3 regions of the Solibacillus isronensis genome follow, and region 1 is predicted to be linked to each of the others. Evidence: predicted binding sites of a transcription regulator. Region 1 holds the regulator's gene; each other region holds the start of a gene.
The links. The regulator LexA, encoded in region 1, represses DNA repair genes until DNA is damaged. The targets are predictions, from matches to a motif close to CGAACATATGTTCG.
Positions count from the first base shown of each region.

Region 1 (7,769 bases):
TTTAATAAGTAAAGGGTTGCGATTCTGCAATCCTTTTTTATTTTTGTAGTCATTTCGTATAACGCAATAGTATAATTTAAATTATTGGAATTATCTATAAATTATAAGGGGATAAAAAGAATGAAACCGATTATTGGATTAACAATGTATGATTTTGACAAGAAGTTGGATATTAATAACACGTATTTAATTTCAATTGAACAAGCGGGAGGTATACCGATTTGTATACCGAATGCTACAGAAGAAAACGTAAATGAGTTATTAGATCTAATTGATGGCCTCGTATTAATTGGTGGAGCGGATATAGATCCATTGTTGTTTAATGAAGAACCGCACCGTCATATCGGAAGTGTTGTACGGAAACGTGATGACAGCGATCTTTTATTGATGAATGAAGCCTATAAAAGACAAATGCCTGTTCTCGGTATTTGCCGCGGACAACAGATTATGAATGTCGCATTCGGGGGGAAGATAATTCAGGATATACCATCACAAGTAGCGAACACAATTTTACATAAACAGCCTTCAAAGCGAGGGGAACTGGCACATACCGTTGAAGTAAAGACACCTAAATTTAAAGAGATTTTTAAAGAAGACTCATTCCGTGTAAATACATTTCATCATCAATCGGTTGGAAAGCTGGGGAAAGGGCTCGTTGTTTCGGCACTTGCTAAGGACGGCATCATTGAAGGGATTGAACATGAATCGCATCCATATTGTGTCGCGGTGCAATGGCATCCGGAAGAATTGGCTCCGAACGGTGATGTTTATGCACAGCGCTTATTTAATAGTTTTGTAGAAGCATGCAATAAATAACGAAAGGCTTAGTCGTTCGCGGCTGAGCTTTTTATTTTGTAAATAAAAAACTTGCCGATTCTATTAGAATGGCAAGTTGATGATTAATGGATATTTCGATAGAGGCCGACCACTTTACCTAAAATAGAAACTTGGTTGACAATGATTGGCTCCATTGAGCTATTTTCAGGCTGTAAACGGAAATGGGTTTTTTCTTTGTAAAAGCGCTTAACAGTTGCTTCATCGTCTTCCGTCATTGCTACGACAATCTCTCCATTGTTCGCAGTAGACGTTTTTTTAACGATCACATAATCCCCATTTAAAATCCCGGCTTCAATCATGGATTCTCCCATAATCTCAAGCATAAATAATTCCTCTTCCGGTGAGCCGTAAGCATCCGGCAACGGGAAATATTCCTGGATATCCTCGATTGCAGAAATAGGCAGACCAGCTGTAACTTTACCGATCAGCGGAACATGAATGACACCTTGTTTTGCGATATTCATCTCTTCCTGATCCAATATTTCAATGGCACGCGGCTTTGTAGGATCACGGCGGATAAGCCCTTTACTTTCTAAACGAGCTAAATGCCCGTGGACAGTTGAACTGGAAGCTAAACCTACTGCTTCTCCAATTTCGCGAACTGATGGCGGATAGCCTTTAGCACGAACTTCCTCTTTTATAAAAGTTAGAATAGCTTGCTGCCGCTTTGAAATTTTTTGTGTCAACTAACTCACCTCTTTATCATGCTATTTTTCTTAAAGTAAGTATAGCAGTATGCGAACATGAATGCAAACATAAGTTCGAAAAAACGGTTGACAAAAACATACGTTCGTATTATTATGAGAACAAACATTCCGAACATACATTCGAAAGAGGGTTTTTCAAATGAAAAGAGTTAAATTAAATGGCTTCACATCAATGTTTCTACTATTCTCTGTACTTATGATTGCTTTATTCATGATGCAGGATGATAAAATTGAATTATACGAACACGTAAGCATAGAGCATGGCGATACTTTATGGTCGTTGGCAGAACAATATCGTGGTAAAATGGCTAAGCATGATTGGATCAATGAAGTAAAAAAGGAAAACGGAATGCTGGATGAAAAAGTTGTTTTTGGACAAGTATTGGTTGTGCCTGTAGAAAAAGATTCACAATACATAGCTCAGCTGAATGAATCCTCCGATATGCAATTGATTAAAGTAGCGAGAGGGAACAATGATAAAAACTAAAGCAGTAATCTATTGCCGTGTCAGTACGGATAAAAATACACAAGAAACATCGCTAGTGCGTCAGCAGGAGGAGCTGACAAAATACGCAAAATCATTCGGCTATAAAGATGTGGAGATTTTCATGGACCAGCATAGTGGATATGATGTCGATCGAGACGGATTACTCGACATGCTTGACTACATGAAAGAGTACGGTATTAAAGCATTATTTGTACAGGATGAAACCCGTTTAGGGCGAGGGAATGCCCGTATGGCAGTGCTGCACCTCCTGCAAAAATATGAAGCGACAGTATATACATTGAATGATGCAGGTCCTGTCGTATTAAACGAAATGGATACAATGCTGCTCGAAATTTTAGCGATTGTCGAAGAGTATCAGCGCCGTATGCATAATGCAAAAATCCGCCGGGGAATGCGCCGCGCTGTAGAAAATGGCTACCAGCCGCAAAATAATTTAAAAAACCGCGGTAATATTGAAGGGCGTGAACGAAAAGAAGTGCCTGTCGAAGAAATTGTTCAACTGCGTCAGAAAGGCTTAACCTTTGCAGAAATTGCTACGACTTTGTCTGGCTTGGGCATTTCTATCAGTAAAGCGACCGTACATAGAAGATATATTGAATATATGGAGCGACTTGAAGAGTAAACACTTGTTTTCAAGTCGTTTTTTTTATACCTTTGTAGTAGGTAGGAAGAAAGGTGAGATTCAAATGTTATCAAAAGAAAAATTAGCTCGCATTAACGAGCTTTCTAAATTAGCGAGAGAAGGTAAATTGACGGAAGAGCAGGCGAAGGAACGTACAGCGCTGCGCAAAGAATATTTAGATACTTTCCGTACTACAATGCGTGATACAATCGAGCATGTAAAAGTAATTGATGAAGAAGGCAATGATGTGACACCTGAAAAATTAAAACAAATTAAATCACAGAAGAAATTCTTAAACTAATAACATTTCATTAATATGTCACATTTAATATAAAGTATGACATATTTTATAGGACGTTTTTAGAAATTATTGTTTTCTTGTGAAAATTTGTCTACACTATAAAATGTATAAATATCGTACGAGGAAAGGATGTCACATAATGACACAACAGATGGATCAGTTAGCAATTAACGCAATCCGTACACTATCAATCGACGCAATTGAAAAAGCAAATTCAGGTCACCCAGGTTTACCAATGGGTGCTGCACCTATGGCCTATACATTGTGGACGAAGCATTTACGCCATAACCCTCAAAATCCTAATTGGTATAACCGCGACCGTTTTGTATTATCAGCTGGACATGGATCCATGCTTTTATATAGTTTATTGCATCTAGGTGGCTACGGTTTAGAGTTGGAAGAAATCAAAAACTTCCGTCAATGGAATTCAAAAACACCGGGACATCCTGAATATGGTCATACAGTTGGTGTAGAAGCGACAACTGGTCCATTAGGACAAGGTATTGCAATGTCAGTAGGTATGGCTATGGCTGAACGTCACTTGTCAGCAACATACAACAAGCCAGGTAAAGACATTGTAGACCACTATACATTTGCACTATGCGGTGACGGTGATTTAATGGAAGGTGTTGCTGCAGAAGCAATTTCTCTTGCAGGTCACTTAAAATTGGATAAATTAATTGTACTATATGATTCAAATGATATTTCACTTGATGGTGATTTAGAAAAGTCATTCTCGGAAAACATCCAAAAACGTTTCGAATCATACGGCTGGAACTATTTAAAAGTTGCAGACGGTACAGATATCGTGGAAATTAATTCAGCTATTGAAAAAGCGAAACAAAATACTGGCGGCCCAACTGTAATCGAAGTGAAAACTGTTATCGGTTTTGGTTCTCCTAACAAATCTGGTAAAGCAGATTCACATGGTGCGCCACTAGGATTTGATGAAGTTACTTTAACAAAAGCTGCATACGCTTGGGAACATGAGCCATTCTTCGTTCCAACTGAAGTATATGATACATTTAAAGCAGCTAGCGAAGTACAAGGTGTACAAGCAGAAGCAGCATGGAATGAATTATTCGAAAGCTACAAAAACGAATATCCAGAACTGGCTGCACAATTTGTAAACGCAATGGAAAACAAATTACCGGAGAACTTTGCATCTGAGTTACCTGTATATGAAGCAGGTACTGCAGTAGCTACTCGTTCATCATCTGGTGATGCAATCAATGCAATTGCAAAAACAACACCATCATTCTTCGGTGGTTCTGCTGACTTGGCAGGATCAAACAAGACAACTATTAAAGGCGCTGGCGATTTCTTTGCAGAAACTCCGGAAGGCCGTAACATTTGGTTTGGTGTTCGTGAATTTGCAATGGGCGCTGCACTGAACGGTATGGCATTACATGGCGGTTTAAACGTATTTGGCGGTACTTTCTTTGTATTCTCTGACTATGTACGTCCAGCAATTCGTTTATCTGCATTAATGGGATTACCTGTAACATATGTGTTTACACATGACTCAATTGCAGTAGGGGAAGATGGTCCTACACATGAGCCAGTTGAGCATTTAGCATCATTACGTGCAATGCCGAATCTTTCTGTTATCCGTCCTGCAGATGCAAATGAATCTGTAGCTGCATGGAAATTAGCTGTAGAGAGCAAATCAACGCCAACTGTATTAGTATTATCTCGTCAAAACTTGCCGGTATTGGATCTTGCGACAGAGACAGTATACGATGGTGTTGAAAAAGGTGCTTATGTCGTTTCAGCTTCATCTAAAGAAACACCGGATGCCCTGTTAATTGCAACAGGTTCTGAAGTTGGCTTGGCAGTAGAAGCTAAAAAGGCACTACTTGCAGAAGGAATTGATGCATCTGTTGTATCAATGCCATCAATGGACCGCTTTGAAAAACAGTCCAAGGAATACAAAGAATCTGTATTACCAAAAGCTGTGACGAAGCGTTTAGCAATTGAAATGGGTGCATCACTTGGCTGGCATAAATATGTTGGCTTTGAAGGCGATGTATTGGCAATCGATAAATTTGGTGCATCGGCTCCAGAGAAAATTGTGTTAAAAGAATACGGCTTCACAGTAGAAAATGTAGTTGCGAAAGTAAAAGCACTTTAATTCGAAGCTCAAAATGTCACTTGTCTACTATGGCAAGTGGCATTTTTTTATTTCTAAATCAATCGGAAGCCCGACTTATTGTATAGGTGACAAGAAAAAAGCTTTGGCAAAAAGAGCTGAATTCAGATACAATAGGCCCATACAGATAATAGGATAACGTGCGATTTTACTGAAGGAATGGTACGATAATAAAGAAATATGGAAGTATCAGATGAAGGATGTGGATGAATCATGACAGCAGAAAATAAGCAAAAAGAAATTACTACATATATCGAACAGACACTTTATTTCCTGTCGAATAAAGCGGATCTTGAAAAATTCCAAACAATGCTTCAAAAAAATATCGATGAAAAAAGAGCTTCCTCCACGTCAACGACTGATTTTTATGATCGATTAATGTTAAATATTGCGTATTATGTGGAGAATAAAATGGCATGGACAGATCTTGTTCGGGAAACATTCAGTTCAGGAAAAGTGCCAACCGTTCCTTATATCGAAAATGAATTAATGGCACAGCAAATGCAAATCCGCCACAGTGTCGGAGAGAAAATGGACGATTACAAGAAAGCATTCCATCAGCAATATGATGCATTAAAGGTAGAGGATGAAGATGTGATTTACGATTATGCTTATGCATCCGTGGAGCATGCATACCGTATTGATTTTTTGACAGTTGCCTGTGCTAAAAATGCAAATATTTTAACAGAAGGCGATATCGAGGAAACAATCAAATTGCTGGATGGCTACATGGCTTATTACACGGACCAGCTTGTCAATAAAATGACGCTTTCTTAAAAGGAGATATAAAATGAACACACCATTTATTTATTTACACAAAGCACCTAAAGTAGATGCAGATAAGCAACCTGCGATTTTCTTGCTGCATGGATTAGGGAGCGATGAAAATGATTTAATACAACTTGTTGATTCGTTTTCAACAAATTGTCATATTTTTAGTTTGCAAGGACCGATTAAACATCGTCCGGGCTATGCATTTTATACATTTGAAGAAGAGGGTAAGCCGAATCGTGCCATTTTCGATAAAGTGCTGAAAGGTATAGAATTATTTATTAAAGAAGCTATTTGGGAATTCAATTTGGATGAACAGCAAATTTATGTTGTTGGCTTCAACCAAGGGGCAGCGATGGCACAGTCACTTGCGATGGTGATGGGCAATGCCATTCGTGGAACAGCAGCATTAAGCGGTTATTTACCGGAATTCGTTGCGCTTGAATATAGTAAAAAAACGATGGATAAATCTAAAATCTTTATTTCTCACGGGGAATATGATTATGATTTTCCGATTGAATGGGCAGAGCATGCCGTTCGTTTCTTCAATGACTATGACACGGACGTTACATTCAGAACCTATCCGGTAGGTCATGGAGTGAGCGAGCAAAATCTACATGATTTAATCGTATTCTTATCGAAAGATTTACCGAACACTATAAACTAAGAAAACAGCTGACGGAAGGTGATTTACTTCCCGTCAGCTGTTTTTTTCGTGTCCAGCAATTGTTCTGCTTCGGTAATAGACATCGGTTTATAGAAATAATAGCCTTGACCAGCAGGACAGCCAAGTTGTTGAAGCATTGCCAGTTGTTCTTCTGTTTCAATCCCTTCGGCAATGGGGCGCATTTGAATATTTTTCGCCAATTGGATAATCGTTTGTACGATTGCATACATCCCGGGTTCATCCATAGCGCTGATAAAGCTGCGGTCAATTTTGATTTCAGAAAAGGGCAACTGCGGTAAATAGCTTAATGAAGAAAAGCCGATACCAAAATCGTCGATTGAACATTCAATGCCCATAAGTCTTAGTTGATTTAGAATCTCTTTTGCTTTTTTAAAATCCACCAACTCAATGCTTTCCGTTACTTCCAGCTTTATATAATACGGTGGGACATTATATTGGTAAAATATATCCCTTATATTTTGCAGGAAATCCGGATCGTAAAAATGGTCCGGCGAAATATTGAGTGCAATCGGTAAAATCTTTTTATTCTCATTTATACGATTTTGTAGCCAGATAAGGATCTGTTTAAAGTTTAGTAAATCAATGGCTTTAATTTTTCCCGTTTGTTCAGCGATTGGGATATATTTTACCGGTGAAATGAAACCAAGTTTGCTCGAATTCCAACGAGATAATGCTTCAAAACCTTCCACTTCGATTGTCTGAAAGTTAATTTTAGGCTGCAAATAAACTTCAAATTCTTCATGTTGAAGCCCATAAGCCAATTGATTGAGGATATCCATTTCTTCCGTCAATTGTTTCGTACTATTATCTTCATATACTGCATAGCTCGTCCCAGTACGCTTCTGTGCATTGGATAAGGCGATATCTGCCTGATGAATGCTCTGCTCGACTGTCATCGACTCATTGAAGACTGTATAACCGATCTTTAATGTAATATAGATTTCTTTACCATCGATAATATATGGCAATTGTGTTATCGATTCAAGCTGCTGATTATAGGCAAGGAAGCAATCGTTTTCGTCAACTTTTCCGAAAATAAGCGAATTTGAAAAGCGTGAAATCAGTGAATCACTTTCCGGAAAATATATTTGCATACGATCCGCCACTTGACGGAGTAAGTCGGCTCCAGCGTTTCTTCCGTATAAATCAACGACCTTATTAAATTCAGTAGGATGTAGAATTG
Region 1 is NZ_JAMBOC010000001.1:390,651-398,419, forward strand. It holds gene M3166_RS01860 (5' nucleotidase, NT5C type) at 1-5, shown strand, start outside; gene M3166_RS01865 (gamma-glutamyl-gamma-aminobutyrate hydrolase family protein) at 121-816, shown strand; gene lexA (transcriptional repressor LexA) at 900-1,523, opposite strand; gene yneA (cell division suppressor protein YneA) at 1,684-2,031, shown strand; gene M3166_RS01880 (YneB family resolvase-like protein) at 2,018-2,674, shown strand; gene M3166_RS01885 (DUF896 domain-containing protein) at 2,739-2,975, shown strand; gene tkt (transketolase) at 3,115-5,109, shown strand; gene M3166_RS01895 (DNA helicase) at 5,341-5,904, shown strand; gene M3166_RS01900 (alpha/beta hydrolase) at 5,918-6,565, shown strand; gene M3166_RS01905 (EAL domain-containing protein) at 6,589-7,769, opposite strand, start outside.

Region 2 (7,769 bases), 1.7 Mb from region 1:
CGTACATATTGCTGGTTGAATGATTTCATATTGATATCCAGACTAATCTCAGTATTATCTACAAAAGTTACGAGCGTTTTATCACCGTCTTCACTAATATTAATAATAGGATTCAAAGATAACCATATATTTTGAGGTGAAAACGGTGAAAATAGCGGGAATAAAATGCACGGATCCCCGAAATCATAGGCCACCATTATCGGCAATTTATGTTTATTCTCTCCGAAGAATCGTCTCGCCTGATATTTGCTGGCGTCATAGGAACTTCCATGCAGGCGACACGTATCGCGAATAATTTTTAAAGGTTTATACGGAGAAGTAGATTGGCCGTACTTGTCCAAAATGGCAGTGTGAATTTTATCTCGATGCTGATAGGACCTTAAACAGAAGGTAGAGTTAGAAATAATGTAATTGGTTTTTTGTGTTAAATTACTAATCATTTTGTATCCCCTATCTTTCCTACTTTTTTAATCGCTTAAATTTTCACTATACATCTAAACTACTGCATAAACTGCTAAAAATCAACATTATATTTAGAAAATTCTGTCATATGATAATTTTTCAGAATATATTGCAAATTAAATGACTTTTAATTTATAATGGTTAAAAGAGGTCGAGGTGATATCGATGGATAAATATTATTCGTATACAGACTTTTTAAAAGCGGTTAGTCAGCAGTCCACTGAACATCATGCAGAGAAGCTATTGAATGAAATTTATTTAGATTTATTTATTAGTCGGTTGCAGCGCATGCAACGTATTGAACAATTAAAGCTACTTATCGATACATCGTTAGATCAGAAGAACGAACAAGCATTTCTCAGCTATACTACAGAGTTAAAAGAGTTATTGGAAACTGTTTCTTAGAAGCCATCCTATTCCAGGTGGCTTTTTTTTATTGGCAAGCAGCGGGTTTCAGCTGTTTTCTAATAAGTGATAGAAAGTTTCTAATAAAATTAAAATAGTTCTAATAAATTGGTTAGTTTCTAATAAAAAGGATAATTCTTCTAATAAGTGCTAGAGATTTTCGAATAACCGGTCCCAAACTTCAAATAAGTCACCGAACTTTTCTAATATCCGCCACCAAAGTTCTAATAAATCCAGCCCACCTAAAAAGACACACAACCACATTAAATTCGAATGTACGTTCGCAATTTTATCGTAAATTAAAAACGGGTATGTTAAAATAGAAGATAATATAAGCGACAGAAAGGACAATCTGAATATGACAGAAACATTTACAATACAGTCCGCCTATCAGCCTGCCGGGGATCAGCCGGAAGCAATTAAACAGCTCATACAAGGGGTTAAAGAAGGCAAGCGTCACCAGACATTGCTTGGGGCGACAGGTACGGGTAAAACATTTACGATATCCAATGTGATTAAAGAAGTGAACAAGCCGACGCTCGTGATGGCACACAATAAAACACTGGCCGGCCAATTATATAGTGAGTTTAAAGAATTTTTCCCGGACAATGCGGTTGAGTATTTCGTCAGCTACTATGACTATTTCCAGCCGGAAGCGTATGTACCGCAAACGGATACGTACATTGAAAAGGATTCAAGTATTAATGAAGAAATCGATAAATTGCGCCATTCGGCAACGACTGCGTTATTTGAACGGAAAGACGTTATTATTATCGCGTCCGTATCGTGTATTTACGGTCTCGGTAATCCGGAAGAATATCGCGAAATGGTCGTTTCCATTCGTACAGGAATGGAAATCGAGCGCAATCAGTTATTGCGAAAACTAGTCGACATTCAATATGAGCGTAATGATATTAACTTTACACGCGGTACGTTCCGAGTGCGCGGGGATGTTGTCGAAATTTTCCCGGCATCACGCGATGAACACTGTATCCGTATCGAATTTTTCGGCGATGAAGTAGACCGAATCCGTGAAGTGGATGCACTGACGGGCGAAATTTTAGGGGACCGTCAGCACGTAGCCATTTTCCCGGCATCCCACTTCGTTACCCGCGAAGAGAAGATGAAAGTTGCCATTGAAAATATCGAAAAAGAGCTGGAGGAGCGTCTTGCTGTCCTGCGTTCGGAAGACCGATTACTGGAAGCGCAGCGTTTGGAGCAACGGACAAACTATGATTTGGAAATGATGAAGGAAATGGGCTTTTGCTCAGGTATCGAAAACTATTCGCGCCATTTAACATTGCGTGAAGCAGGGGCGACACCGTATACATTACTCGATTACTTCCCAGAGGACTTTTTGCTTGTTGTTGATGAAAGCCATGTTACATTACCGCAAGTACGTGGTATGTATAATGGAGACCAGGCTCGTAAAGGGGTATTGGTCGAACATGGTTTCCGTTTGCCGTCCGCATTGGATAACCGCCCGCTCATGTTTGACGAGTTTCAGTCAAAAGTAAGCCAGGCCATTTATGTGTCGGCAACACCGGGTCCATACGAATTAGAGCACACACCGGACATGGTAGAGCAGATTATTCGTCCGACAGGGCTGCTTGATCCGACAATTGATATCCGTCCGATTGAAGGGCAAATTGATGATTTGATTGATGAAATCCATGAGCGTATTCGCCGTAATGAACGGACATTAATCACAACATTAACGAAGAAAATGTCCGAAGATTTATCAAGCTATTTAAAAGAAATGGGCTTGAAAGTCGAATACTTGCACTCGGAAATCAAAACGCTGGAACGGATCGAAATTATCCGGGAGCTTCGTAAAGGGACATATGATGTGTTGATCGGCATTAACTTACTGCGGGAAGGCCTAGATATTCCGGAAGTTTCCCTTGTCGCGATTTTAGATGCGGACAAGGAAGGGTTCCTCCGTTCAGAACGTTCACTCATTCAAACAATTGGACGTGCTGCACGTAACTCGAACGGTCATGTCATTCTATATGCCAATAATATGACGGATTCAATGACAAAAGCGATCAGTGAAACGAAGCGCCGTCGTGAAACTCAAATGGCATACAATGAAAAACATGGTATTACACCGAAAACTATTATTAAAAAGATTCCTGAAATTATCCGTGCTACACAAGCTGCGGAAGGGGAAGAAACATATATTACAAAAGTGACAGGCGGCAAAAAGCTGACGAAAAAAGAGCTGGAGAAGCTTGTTGAGACATTGCAAGTTGAAATGAAAGAAGCCGCAAAAGCGCTGGACTTTGAACGCGCGGCTGAATTACGTGACATGATATTTGAATTGAAAGCAGAAGGGTGAACAATGTGAAAAATACAGAAATTGTCGTACAAGGTGCACGAGCGCATAATTTAAAAAATATTGATGTCACAATTCCTCGCGATAAAATTGTCGTTGTGACAGGTCTTTCAGGTTCCGGTAAATCTTCATTGGCATTCGATACAATTTATGCGGAAGGGCAGCGCCGTTACGTCGAATCATTGTCTGCATATGCACGACAATTTTTAGGGCAGATGGACAAGCCGGATGTCGATACAATTGAAGGACTGTCTCCGGCCATTTCGATCGACCAGAAGACGACGAGCCGTAACCCGCGCTCAACTGTCGGGACAGTAACGGAAATTTACGATTATTTACGTCTCCTTTTTGCGCGGATCGGAAAACCTTACTGCCCGACACATGGGATTGAAATTACATCACAGACAGTTGAGCAAATGGTCGACCGCCTGATGGAATATCCGGAGCGCACGAAAATGCAGCTGCTTGCCCCTGTTATTGAAGGGAAAAAAGGAACGCATGTAAAGCTGCTTGAAGACTTGAAAAAACAAGGCTTTGTGCGTATCCGTGCAAACGGGGAACTGCGTGATCTCGATGACAATATCGAGTTGGATAAAAATAAAAAGCACACGATTGAAGTAGTCGTGGACCGTGTTGTCGTAAAAGAGGGCAATGAAACACGTTTAAGTGATTCACTTGAAGCAGCGCTCAGAATTGCGGATGGTCGCGTTCTAGTCGATGTGATCGATCATGAGGAACTGTTATTCAGTGAGCATCATGCATGTCCGCTATGCGGATTTTCAATTGGTGAACTGGAACCGCGCATGTTCTCATTCAACAGTCCATTTGGGGCTTGCCCTACATGTGACGGGCTTGGTAGTAAGGCAAAGGCCGATATCGACTTAGTCATTCACAACTGGGATTTAACATTGCTTGAAAATGCGATTGCACCATGGGAATCCGTATCGTCCAACTATTACCCGCAGCTGTTGGCATCGGTATGTAAACATTACAATATTCCAATGGATGTGCCGGTAAAAGATATTCCTAAGGAAAAAATGGACAAAATTTTATACGGTTCAGGAAAAGAGAAAATTCTCTTCGAATATACGAATGATTATGGCAGTATGCATAAGAAAAATATCGAATTTGAAGGCGTCATCGCGAATATCGAGCGCCGCTTTACAGATTCATCTTCAGACTATGTGCGTGAATCAATGCAAAAGTACATGACCGAACAGCCTTGTGCTACTTGTAAAGGGCACCGTCTGAAAAAGGAAACATTGGCCGTAAAAATTAAAGACCAAAATATTTCGGAAGCGACTCGACATTCCATTCAGGAAATGTATGAGTTCTTTAGTTCAGTAGAATTAACGGAAAAAGAACGCCAGATTGCAAATTTAATTATTCGTGAAGTTATTGAACGACTGAAGTTCTTATTGGACGTTGGTTTAAACTATTTAACACTTGCACGGTCTGCTGGAACATTATCCGGCGGGGAAGCACAGCGGATCCGACTGGCAACACAGATCGGCTCCCGTTTAACAGGTGTTCTTTATATTTTGGACGAGCCGTCAATCGGGTTGCACCAGCGTGACAATGACCGGTTAATTAATACACTTGTAAATATGCGCGACCTCGGTAATACATTAATTATCGTCGAGCATGATGAAGATACGATGATGGCAGCAGACCATTTAATCGATATCGGGCCGGGTGCCGGTGTACATGGCGGTCAAGTCATTGCGCAAGGGACACCAAAGCAAGTAATGAAAAACAAAGAGTCGATTACCGGTCAATATTTAAGCGGGAAGAAATTTATTCCGCTTCCGCTTGAACGCCGTAAATCAGATGGCCGAAAAATAAAGATTAAAGGCGCTTCTGAAAATAACTTGAAAAATGTCAGTGTCGATATTCCATTAGGGCAGTTCATCGCCGTTACAGGTGTGTCAGGTTCCGGTAAATCGACATTGGTAAATGAAATCTTATATAAGTCACTTGCATCAAAACTGAACCGTGCAAAAGTGAAGCCGGGTAAGCATAAAACAATAGAAGGTTTAGAACAGCTGGAGAAAGTAATCGATGTGGACCAATCGCCAATCGGCCGTACTCCACGTTCAAACCCGGCAACGTATATTGGCGTATTCGATGATATTCGTGATGTTTTTGCGATGACGAATGAAGCGAAAGTGCGCGGCTATAAAAAAGGACGTTTTTCGTTCAACGTAAAAGGCGGACGTTGTGAAGCTTGTCGTGGGGATGGCATTATTAAAATCGAGATGCACTTCTTACCGGATGTTTATGTGCCGTGTGAAATATGTCACGGGAAGCGTTATAACCGTGAAACACTGGAAGTAAAATATAAAGATAAAAATATTTCCGATATTTTGGAGATGACGGTAGAAGATGCGTTGGAGTTTTTCGGGAACTTGCCAAAAATCCAGCGTAAACTGCAAACGATCGTCGATGTCGGTCTTGGCTATGTGAAGCTTGGTCAGCCAGCGACAACATTATCTGGCGGTGAAGCACAGCGTGTAAAATTGGCGTCGGAATTGCATCGTCGTTCAACCGGCAAGTCGTTTTATATTTTGGATGAGCCAACGACCGGTTTGCATGCGGATGATATTTCCCGTTTATTGATTGTACTGCAGCGCTTAGTTGAAAACGGGGAGACCGTGCTTGTTATTGAACATAATCTCGATGTTATCAAAACTGCCGACCATATTATTGATTTAGGTCCTGAAGGCGGCGAAGGTGGCGGTACAATTTTAGCGACAGGTACACCGGAGAAAATAGCCGAAGTGAAAGAAAGCTATACTGGACGCTACTTAAAACCGATTCTGGAACGTGATCGTGAACGTATGGAATCAAGAATTAAAGAAGCGCAAAATAAATAGATTGAAAAACTAAGAGCGCAAACGAAACTTTTCTTTCTCCCTCCTCGTATAATAACTATATACGAAGCAGAGGGAGGAATTTTTTTATGCAAGAAGAACGTAAACGCATTTTAAAATTAGTTGAAAGCGGTACAATTACGGCAGAAGAGGCGATTGTATTACTGGAAAAATTGTCGTCGGAAAAGGAATCCACTCCAGCACAAGCAGCACCAGTCGAACAACCGGTTTTTGAAGAAAAGTATGAAGAAGAGCCGCATAAGGCAGAACCGGTTTTTGAAGAACAAAAAGAAAAACGTAAAACAACAGGATTTGAAGATATTTTCGGCAAGTCATTTAACGATAAAGAATTCAATAAAAAAATGGACGAGTTTATGGGCGATATTAAGCAGGATTTATCGCAATTCAGCACACGCATGACAGGGTTAGTCGGTGCAGCTTTATCAAAGTTTAAAGAGCTTGATATTGATACACCGTTCGGAGAAAAAGTGGAATTCACTAAAACGTATGCTTACCCTGTAGCTGATGTTAAAGGGGTAGAGCTGGAAATCGCCAATGGTAAGGTGGATATCGTACGTGCAACGGATGATTTAGTTACTGTGAATGTGACAGGGAAAACACCGTTAAAAGGTACTGAGGAAGAAACGATTGCACAGGCAACGGAAAACATGTCGAAGCTGACAAATGACAAATTATTTATTCAATCAACAAATAAATTTGCACAAGTGAAAGTCCAAGTAGCTATTCCAGAAAAACATTATGATGTAGTCATTGCGAAACTATTAACAGGTAGCGTTTCAATCGAACAGGTTGATGCAAAGCTAGTAAAAGCGCGTACACATAACGGCGTAATCCGTCTGGAAAATGCAACATTTGATCATGCGGAACTGCAAACGAGCAATGGTGCAGTAGAAGCCCGTCATATTAAAGGTGAAGATCTGGAAATCTGCACAGCAAATGGACGTATTTACGTTGACGGTGAATTAAATGAAGTCGAAGCTGAATCGATGAATGGACATGTTGTTATCACAACAACAAGTGCGGAAGCGCATAAAATCAAGGCACGTGCACTAGCAGGTTCAGTAGAAATTTATGTTCCGAAAACAGTCGCACTGGATGGCCAGGTTTTCTCAAACTTCGGAAAAGCAGATATCGGTTTAAGTGATGTACTGGTTACAGAAGAAGAGGAGCAATTCCTGTCAAAATCAGTCCGTTTCACAAAAGAACTGGAAGGTGCGAAACTCCTGAAATTAGTAGGGGAATCTCGCACAGGAACAGTAATAGTACGTTATACACTGCTATAGGGGTAGGATTTACCAGGGTTTCGGAAGACTCAAAGCAACAACAAACTCATTAATAAAATCAGGCATCCATCTTCTCATAAAGAATTTGGATGCTTTTAATTTTGTTTTCCGCCAAATCTCCAATTAAAAGTCACAAACTGCCGCATTCCTACATAGAAAAATGTAATTTCTAAAAAACTACCTATAAATACCATAATAATCCAAATGCTGAGAAGGGTTTTCACTGAAAACGTCGAATAATTAAAAATAGTGTAGAGTATTTTATTATATTAAGAACATTTCATACTTTAACAAATACATTACGAAAACCAAAAAATAAGTGTATTTCTATGAAAATTTAGCGACAATTGATTTCTTTTAATGTTGTCATGGCGGTGCAGAGAGTTT
Region 2 is NZ_JAMBOC010000001.1:2,051,890-2,059,658, reverse strand. It holds gene M3166_RS10400 (competence protein ComK) at 1-440, opposite strand, end outside; gene M3166_RS10395 (IDEAL domain-containing protein) at 628-867, shown strand; gene uvrB (excinuclease ABC subunit UvrB) at 1,226-3,208, shown strand; gene uvrA (excinuclease ABC subunit UvrA) at 3,214-6,081, shown strand; gene M3166_RS10380 (DUF4097 family beta strand repeat-containing protein) at 6,168-7,382, shown strand.
Region 2: uvrB (excinuclease ABC subunit UvrB) is a predicted target of LexA. The motif match lies at 1,138-1,151, and genes of this name have one in related genera.

Region 3 (7,769 bases), 1.3 Mb from region 1:
TTTCATTGTATGTATTAATTAATTGTAAGTTGGATTGAATATCTTGTGATGTCATTTGCTGTGTCATGTCTTCTTTTTTTTGATTGACCAGTACTTGTGTGTTTGCCTGATAAATAGGCGTCAGTAAAAAGTAGCTAACAATTGCTGCTACAATCCCTGCAAAAATAGTAAGCGAAAGAATAAGAGCAGCCCGCTTTTTTAATGTCTTGAATATATCTTGTAAGCTTATTGTCTCTTCCAAAAGTGTTACGCTCCTTTATAATAACTTCTAAGATTATACATGAGTTGCTACCATTATTACATAGGATCCTCATATAATTGATAAATATTTGATAAACGCAGTATATTTGACATTTTTGTAAATAAATATAGATATTTGTAATGATAAGGTAATTAGCTATTGAATTATAAAAGGTTTGCAAAACGCTTATACGTACTGCAAACCTTTAAAGGCTAACGGAAGCTTAGTGCTTTGTCCATCATTTCAGAACGCAGAGATTCTTTCATTGCATTGTAATCTTCCTTAAAGCTCTGAGCATAGGATTTATCAAAACCATTTTTTTGCAGGTCTTTTTCCACTAAACCTACTACTACATTTACAGTAGAATCAGTAGCAGATTCGATTCCATTTGCTGCACCCATATATTTTTTATAGAAATATCCGTAACTGATTGATTCACCATTACTCTTTTTCGTCGAGTATTCATTCGCTGCCTGACTGATCAATGAATTGATACGAGCTCGGGATTGGTTTTCCAGACTTTTAAAAGTTCCCTCGTATTTCGATTTAATCGACGCAACTGTTACTTTTTCAGCTGGTTGATTTGATCCGCCTGTGTTCGTGTTTGTACTCGGGTTTGCGTTTGAATTTGATCCTGTTGTACCTGTATTCGAACTAGAATTTGAGCTAGCAGATGTTCCAGTTTGTCCGGAATTCGAATTTGACGAACTATTTCCGTTATTCGTAGTACCGGTTTCTGTACCTTTTTCATCGTCTTGTGTAGAGTCAGAATTTTCATTGGTACTAGAAGTTTGAGCTGATGCAGTTGTCACGCCGTTGTTTTGGGAATCCAATGTTTTGTTTTCGACAATATTTCCTTCTTTATCGACAACAATTACCGTTCCATCCGGCAATTCGACATTATATGTCTCTTCGATTAAAGCATCTACTTCAGGATCTGCTGTGTCATAGGACTTGAATTTCAATTCGTAAACAATATATCCACCAATACATAACACAATCACTGCCAGAGCAATAAATATATACTTCAGCTTTTTCATCAGTTGTAGGCTCCTTTGCAGTTTTTTGGCTTATCCTTAATCTAAAGGATAACGACCGGTACCTTATTACCCCTTATTTTCAATTATAAACCAAATCCCTTTTTTTAATGAAATTCCCCAGAACTTTCGCTCTAGGGAACTTTTGAATGCTTATATTATTTTGTTAAAATAATTTTTACTGGAGTTGAAGTACGATCTTTAAAGTTTAAAGAAATTGTACCATCGTATGCATCACCAGTTAATGCATCCCAAATCGGATCATTAGCTCCTAAATCTAATACATCGCCAGCTTCTTCTTCAAGACCAAGTGCAATTGCTAAACGAAGTGCAATAGCATCTAAATCTATTGGGTCATTTTCAGTATAATCTTTCCCGCCAATTGAAACAGAGTCCAATACTGCAGTAGTACCTAAACCAGTGAATTTAGAAATAACATCACTAGATACCTTAGCTAACTGAGATTTATTGATACTTGGTGAAGTAGTAATTGTTACGGTGCTACCATCCGAAACAATACTATTAACACCATCAACTTTTAGACTGTTTAATGTTGAATTTAAGTCCTTGATATAATCTTGTTTTTGTTTCTCTGTAATTACTGGCGGATTAGAACCGCCATCGCCGCCTCCAACTGGTGGTGTTACTGGAGGAGTTACTGGTGGCGTTACAACTGTACCATCAGATTCTACTACTTTAACATTCGCTAATTGAGATTTTACTGCTTCATAGTTTGTAATAACATCTGCTAAAGTTTTGCCCTTTTCAAGAACTACAGTAGTAAGGGTTGTACCTTCACCGATTGTAATTTTGCCGTCGCCTTTTACTTCAAGTGTAGTAACAGCTGTATTATTTAATGTTACAGCTGCATCATCAGCAACTACTAAATTAGCAATCTCACCGCCAGAAATTGTTACAGCGCTGTTTGCTGGAACCTCAAGATTATCAGCTTTAACATTTACTAATGTAAGTGATTTAGCTGCTGCTTCAATTTTAGCAATCTTGAAACCTTTTGGATTAAAGCTTGTATTGTCTTTTACTAATTTTAACGTTTTGATGCCTACGATTTTACCTTTACCTTTTGCAAATACTGGTGTTGTAGATGCTACTGTTTCAGGTGCGTATTCAACAACAAGTGTTACAACAGAATCTTGTAATGCTGCAGCGTTGTCTGCATTAAATACAGCTGCTAATTCTGTTGAAACTTCGAAATCTTCATTTCCAATTTTCACTGTGTTCCCTACTACTGAACCTACAGTAAATACGCCTTCTTCAACTGTTGGTGTTCCTGGTGCTGGTGTAGCTGCTGCTTTTTCAGCGCGTACTACGAAAGATGATAATTGAGCGCGTGTTACATTTGATTTTGCATCAAAGAACGTTGGTGTTTTACCAGTTGTTACGTTGTTAGCATATAATGCAGCAATATGTTCTTTATATTGAGAATTTTGAACGTCTGTAAATGGAAGCGCTTCGCCATTTGAAGCTAATTTAAATGCGTTGTCAATAATTTTAGCCATTTGACCGCGTGTAAGCATATCGTTCGCACGGTATGTACCGTCTTCGAAACCGTTAATAATGCCCGCATTTGCTAATGCTGCAATTGCACCGTAGTTTGAGTTTTTCGTAGAAATATCTTTGAAGTTAGGGTTTTTAACGTTTGTAGTGTCTAGACCGATGATTTCTGCAATAATGTGTGCTGCGTTACCGCGTTTGATTGAATCTCCCGGACGGAATGTACCGTCTTCATAACCGCGGATAATACCGCGCTCCGCTAGATTCATGATGTTTTCATAGTGCGAGTTTGTTTCTTTTACGTCTTTGAAGCTGATTGCCGCCTGCGCTTGTGGTGCTACTGCTACAACTGCACCAGCTGCTAGAGTGGTAGTTAATGCTACATTGAACAATTTTTTATAAGATTGTTTTTTCATGTATAAACCTCCATTTTTTTATCAAGATATGCCGATTATATCATAGCGATTTGAAAGGTGGAAATATTTGCACAATTTTCTTTTTAAATAATAATATAATACTATTTATAATACTTTAAAATAATTTAATTACAATAAAAATTTAGCATTTAAATAGCATTAAGAAATATTTTATAAGAATAAATCACTATGTAACGAACTGACTAATTGTACAATTAGAATGAAGAAATTGGACGCATTTTACATATCTAAGGAAAATCTCCGCTTAATTAACCAACTCTTCGTCTAAATTGGGCACATCACCACTTCTATATTTACTAAATTTACCATAATAAAACGATATTCTTGAAACCCTCTAAGAGACACAAAAAGACACCCCTTTCCCTCATAGAGGAAATTGGGTGTCTTTTATTCTAAAGTTTAAGGATTTTCAATTGTTAGTAAGTTAATTACTTCGCATACTCCACTGAACGTGTTTCGCGAATAACTGTCACTTTGATGTGACCTGGGTAATCGAGTTCTTCTTCAATACGTTTGCGGATATCTCGCGCTAAACGATGTGATGCCAGATCATCGATTTTTTCAGGTTGTACGATGATACGTACTTCACGGCCTGCTTGGATCGCGAATGATTTTTCAACGCCGTCATAGCTTTCTGAGATTTCTTCCAGCTTTTCAAGGCGGCGAATATAGTTTTCCAGTGTTTCACTGCGGGCACCTGGGCGGGCTGCTGATAATGCATCGGCTGCTGCTACAAGTACGGCGATAACTGAAGTTGCTTCTGTGTCACCATGGTGGGATGCAATCGAGTTAATAACAACTGGGTGTTCTTTATACTTCGTTGCCAGTTCCACACCGATTTCAACGTGGCTTCCTTCGACTTCATGGTCAATTGCTTTGCCGATATCATGCAGTAAACCTGCACGACGCGCCAATGTCACATCTTCGCCTAGTTCAGCAGCAAGTAATCCTGCTAAGTGGGCTACTTCGATTGAGTGTTTCAATACATTTTGACCATAGCTTGTACGATACTTCATACGACCAAGGATTTTCATTAAATCCGGATGCAGGTTATGAATACCTACTTCAAATGTTGTTTGCTCACCAGTTTCGCGAATTTGTTCATCCACTTCACGGCGGGATTTTTCAACCATTTCTTCGATACGTGCCGGGTGAATACGACCATCTTGAACTAGTTTTTCCAATGCAAGACGTGCTGTTTCACGGCGGATCGGATCAAAGCCGGATAAAATAACTGCTTCAGGTGTATCATCAATAATTAAATCGATACCTGTAAGCGTTTCTAATGTACGGATGTTACGGCCTTCACGACCAATAATACGGCCTTTCATCTCATCATTCGGCAGATTTACAACGGACACTGTTGTTTCTGCAACATGGTCAGCTGCAAAGCGTTGTAATGCAAGTGATAAAATTTCTCGAGCCTTTTTGTCTGATTCTTCTTTTGCACGCAATTCCGATTCTTTCGTCATTACAGCGATATCTGTAGAAAGTTCGTTTTCAACTTCCTTCAAGATAACCTCTTTCGCTTCTTCGCGCGTCAGAGCTGCAATGCGCTCAAGCTCAGTTTTTTGACTTGCAACAAGTTGTTCTACTTTGCTTTCCATCTGTTCAATATGCTGTTGTCTGCTAGCTAGAGCTTCTTCTTTACGCTCTAAGCTTATCTCTCTTTTGTTCAGAGTATCATCTTTGCGGTCAAGGTTTTCTTCTCTTTGCAATAAACGGTTCTCTTGTTTCTGAAGCTCTCCACGACGGTCACGAATGTCATTTTCCGCTTCAGTTCGAAATTTGTGAGTTTCATCCTTTGCTTCAAGCAGTGCTTCCTTTTTAAGTGCATCTGCTTCACGTTTCGCGTCTTCCACGATTTGCTCGGCAACATGCTTTGCACCAGTCACTTTTGATTCATTCACGTTTTTCATGTAGAAATAGATAACAGCGACACCGACAGCGAATCCTAGCAAAGCAGGGAGTATCATTTCCATATCGTTTCCCTCCTATGCCTATATATGTCTGATGTTCTCTTAGTTGGCACAATATATCTGAATTGTTCAAACATACCGCCTATTCATTTCAAAATTTAGAAATTATACATTTTAATTGTATAGTTCAAAATAAGGTATGTCAAGAATAGCCATGGTTTAAGGGGTCTTTTATATTTTTTGGTTGAGTTGGTTTGGTGGTGGTGATAGGGTTTAGTGTATCCTAAAATTTTCTAAATAAGGTTTGGTGTTATTATAGAGAGCTTGTGGGCCCTGCGGTTTAGTATAACCTAATTTTACCAAAATATATCCAGCTGAGGCACTGCTGGCGGCCGGAAGTTCTAATAAATCTTAAAATGTTCTAATATATTTTTATATGTTCTAATAAACTTTTGATTTCTTAATATATCCAGCACTTCTTCTAATAAGTGTTCAAGATCTTTAAATATCCTCTTCAAATCTTCTAATATCAGGCGGAGATTTTTTAATATCGTAAAATTTGTTCTAATAAAAGTTCCCGCTGTACTTTTTCACCGGTGTACTCTAACAAAATTCAATCAAAAGGGGCCAAGTCAGTCCGATCTTCTAATATCTGCTCCTAATCTTCTAATATCAAGTAGAATTCTTCTAATAAATCCTAAATTTGTTCTAATATAATCCCAGGCACACCCCATCCGCATGTTTCCCCCAACAAAACAAAACCCAAGCAAATTACTCCGCTTGGGTCTGTAACATTATTCTTTTTCGTCTTCGAATAATTCTAGTTCGTCCAGTTCTTCTTCGCCTGTTGTATCATTGGCGCCGATTGTGTAGCCTAGTTCGCCGATACCGAAGTGTTGACGGATTTTTTCTGTTACTTCTTCTCTCATTGCAGGATTTTCTTTGAAGAATTGTTTTACATTTTCACGACCTTGGCCGATTCGTTCGCTGTTGTAAGAATACCAAGAACCGCTCTTCTGGATGATGTCCAGTTCTGCACCGATGTCGACGATTTCGCCTTCTTTTGAAATCCCTTCACCGTACATAATATCAACTTCCGCTGTACGGAATGGTGGTGCTACTTTATTTTTCACGACTTTGATTTTCGTTTTGTTACCGATAATTTCTGTACCTTGCTTAATCGCTTCACCGCGACGTACTTCTAAACGGATAGAAGAGTAGAATTTAAGGGCACGTCCACCTGTTGTTGTTTCCGGGTTACCGAACATAACACCGATTTTTTCACGAACTTGGTTGATGAAAATAGCAAGCGTATTCGATTTGTTAATAACACCTGATAATTTACGTAATGCCTGAGACATTAAACGCGCTTGAAGACCCATGTGCGAGTCACCCATTTCGCCTTCGATCTCTGCTTTTGGTACTAATGCTGCTACAGAGTCGATTACGATAATATCAATCGCACCAGAACGTACTAATGCTTCCGCGATTTCAAGTGCTTGTTCACCTGTATCCGGCTGTGATAATAATAATTCGTCAATATTAACACCTAATTTTTGTGCATATACCGGGTCAAGTGCGTGCTCAGCATCGATAAACGCTGCCGTACCGCCGTTTGCCTGAATTTCTGCGATGGCATGTAATGTAACTGTTGTTTTACCAGATGATTCCGGTCCGTAAACTTCTACAATACGTCCGCGCGGGTAGCCGCCTATACCTAATGCTGCATCAATTGCGATAGAGCCTGATGAAGTTGTCTCCATATGACGGTTTGAGTTTTCACCCAGTTTCATGACAGAACCTTTACCGAATTGTTTTTCTATTTGTTTTAACGCCATATCTAATGCTGCTTTACGATCGCTCAAACTATTTCCTCCTTAAGAAAAAGCTTTATTTAACTTATGTCTCTATTATACTTGCTAATGAGATAACATTCAAGAAAAAAGCGAACATATTTTCGCCTTTTATTTGAATGTTTCTAAATGCCTTTAAATCAGTGATCAAATCGCCTTTATCAAAAGAAACCGACAATTAAATCAGCTTTTTGTACCCTTGATTCGCCAATTCCCTCATTAAATAGCTGAACGTAAACTTCACCGCGCGGATCCGGTTTGTATTTCTTGAGCCGGTTAATTGCAGTCGGTACGTTAATGGCTCTGTGTCACCGATCTTGATACCGACCCAGATCGATCCTGCAGGCTGTCCGTCATGATCGCCCGGTCCAGCTGCACCTGTCAGTCCAACTCCGATATCTGTCCCGAACTTTTCTCGGACTTGCGTCGCCATTGCCGCAGCACATTCACTGCTGACGATTCCGTATTCATCAAGCAGTTCACCGGAAATACCGAGATGTTTGATTTTCGCTTCTTTCGTATATGTTACGACACCGCCGATTAATGCAGATCCGACTCCCGGAACTTCTGCCAGCTCCGACTGGAACAGACCGGCCGTTAAACTTTCGGCAGCGGAAACCGTTAACTCATTCTCCAGAAGCATTTGTACAAGCTTGAAGCCTAATGATTCATCATTTACACCGTAATAGTATTCTCCGACAATATCGAGAATTTCACGTTTCTTCAATTCAATAAGACGGAAAGCCTGTGGTTCATTTTGAGCTTTTGCC
Region 3 is NZ_JAMBOC010000001.1:1,697,948-1,705,716, forward strand. It holds gene M3166_RS08680 (YveK family protein) at 1-241, opposite strand, end outside; gene M3166_RS08685 (hypothetical protein) at 454-1,281, opposite strand; gene M3166_RS08690 (S-layer homology domain-containing protein) at 1,437-3,206, opposite strand; gene rny (ribonuclease Y) at 3,656-5,209, opposite strand; gene recA (recombinase RecA) at 5,941-7,011, opposite strand; gene M3166_RS08705 (competence/damage-inducible protein A) at 7,178-7,769, opposite strand, start outside.
Region 3: recA (recombinase RecA) is a predicted target of LexA. The motif match lies at 7,093-7,106, and genes of this name have one in related genera.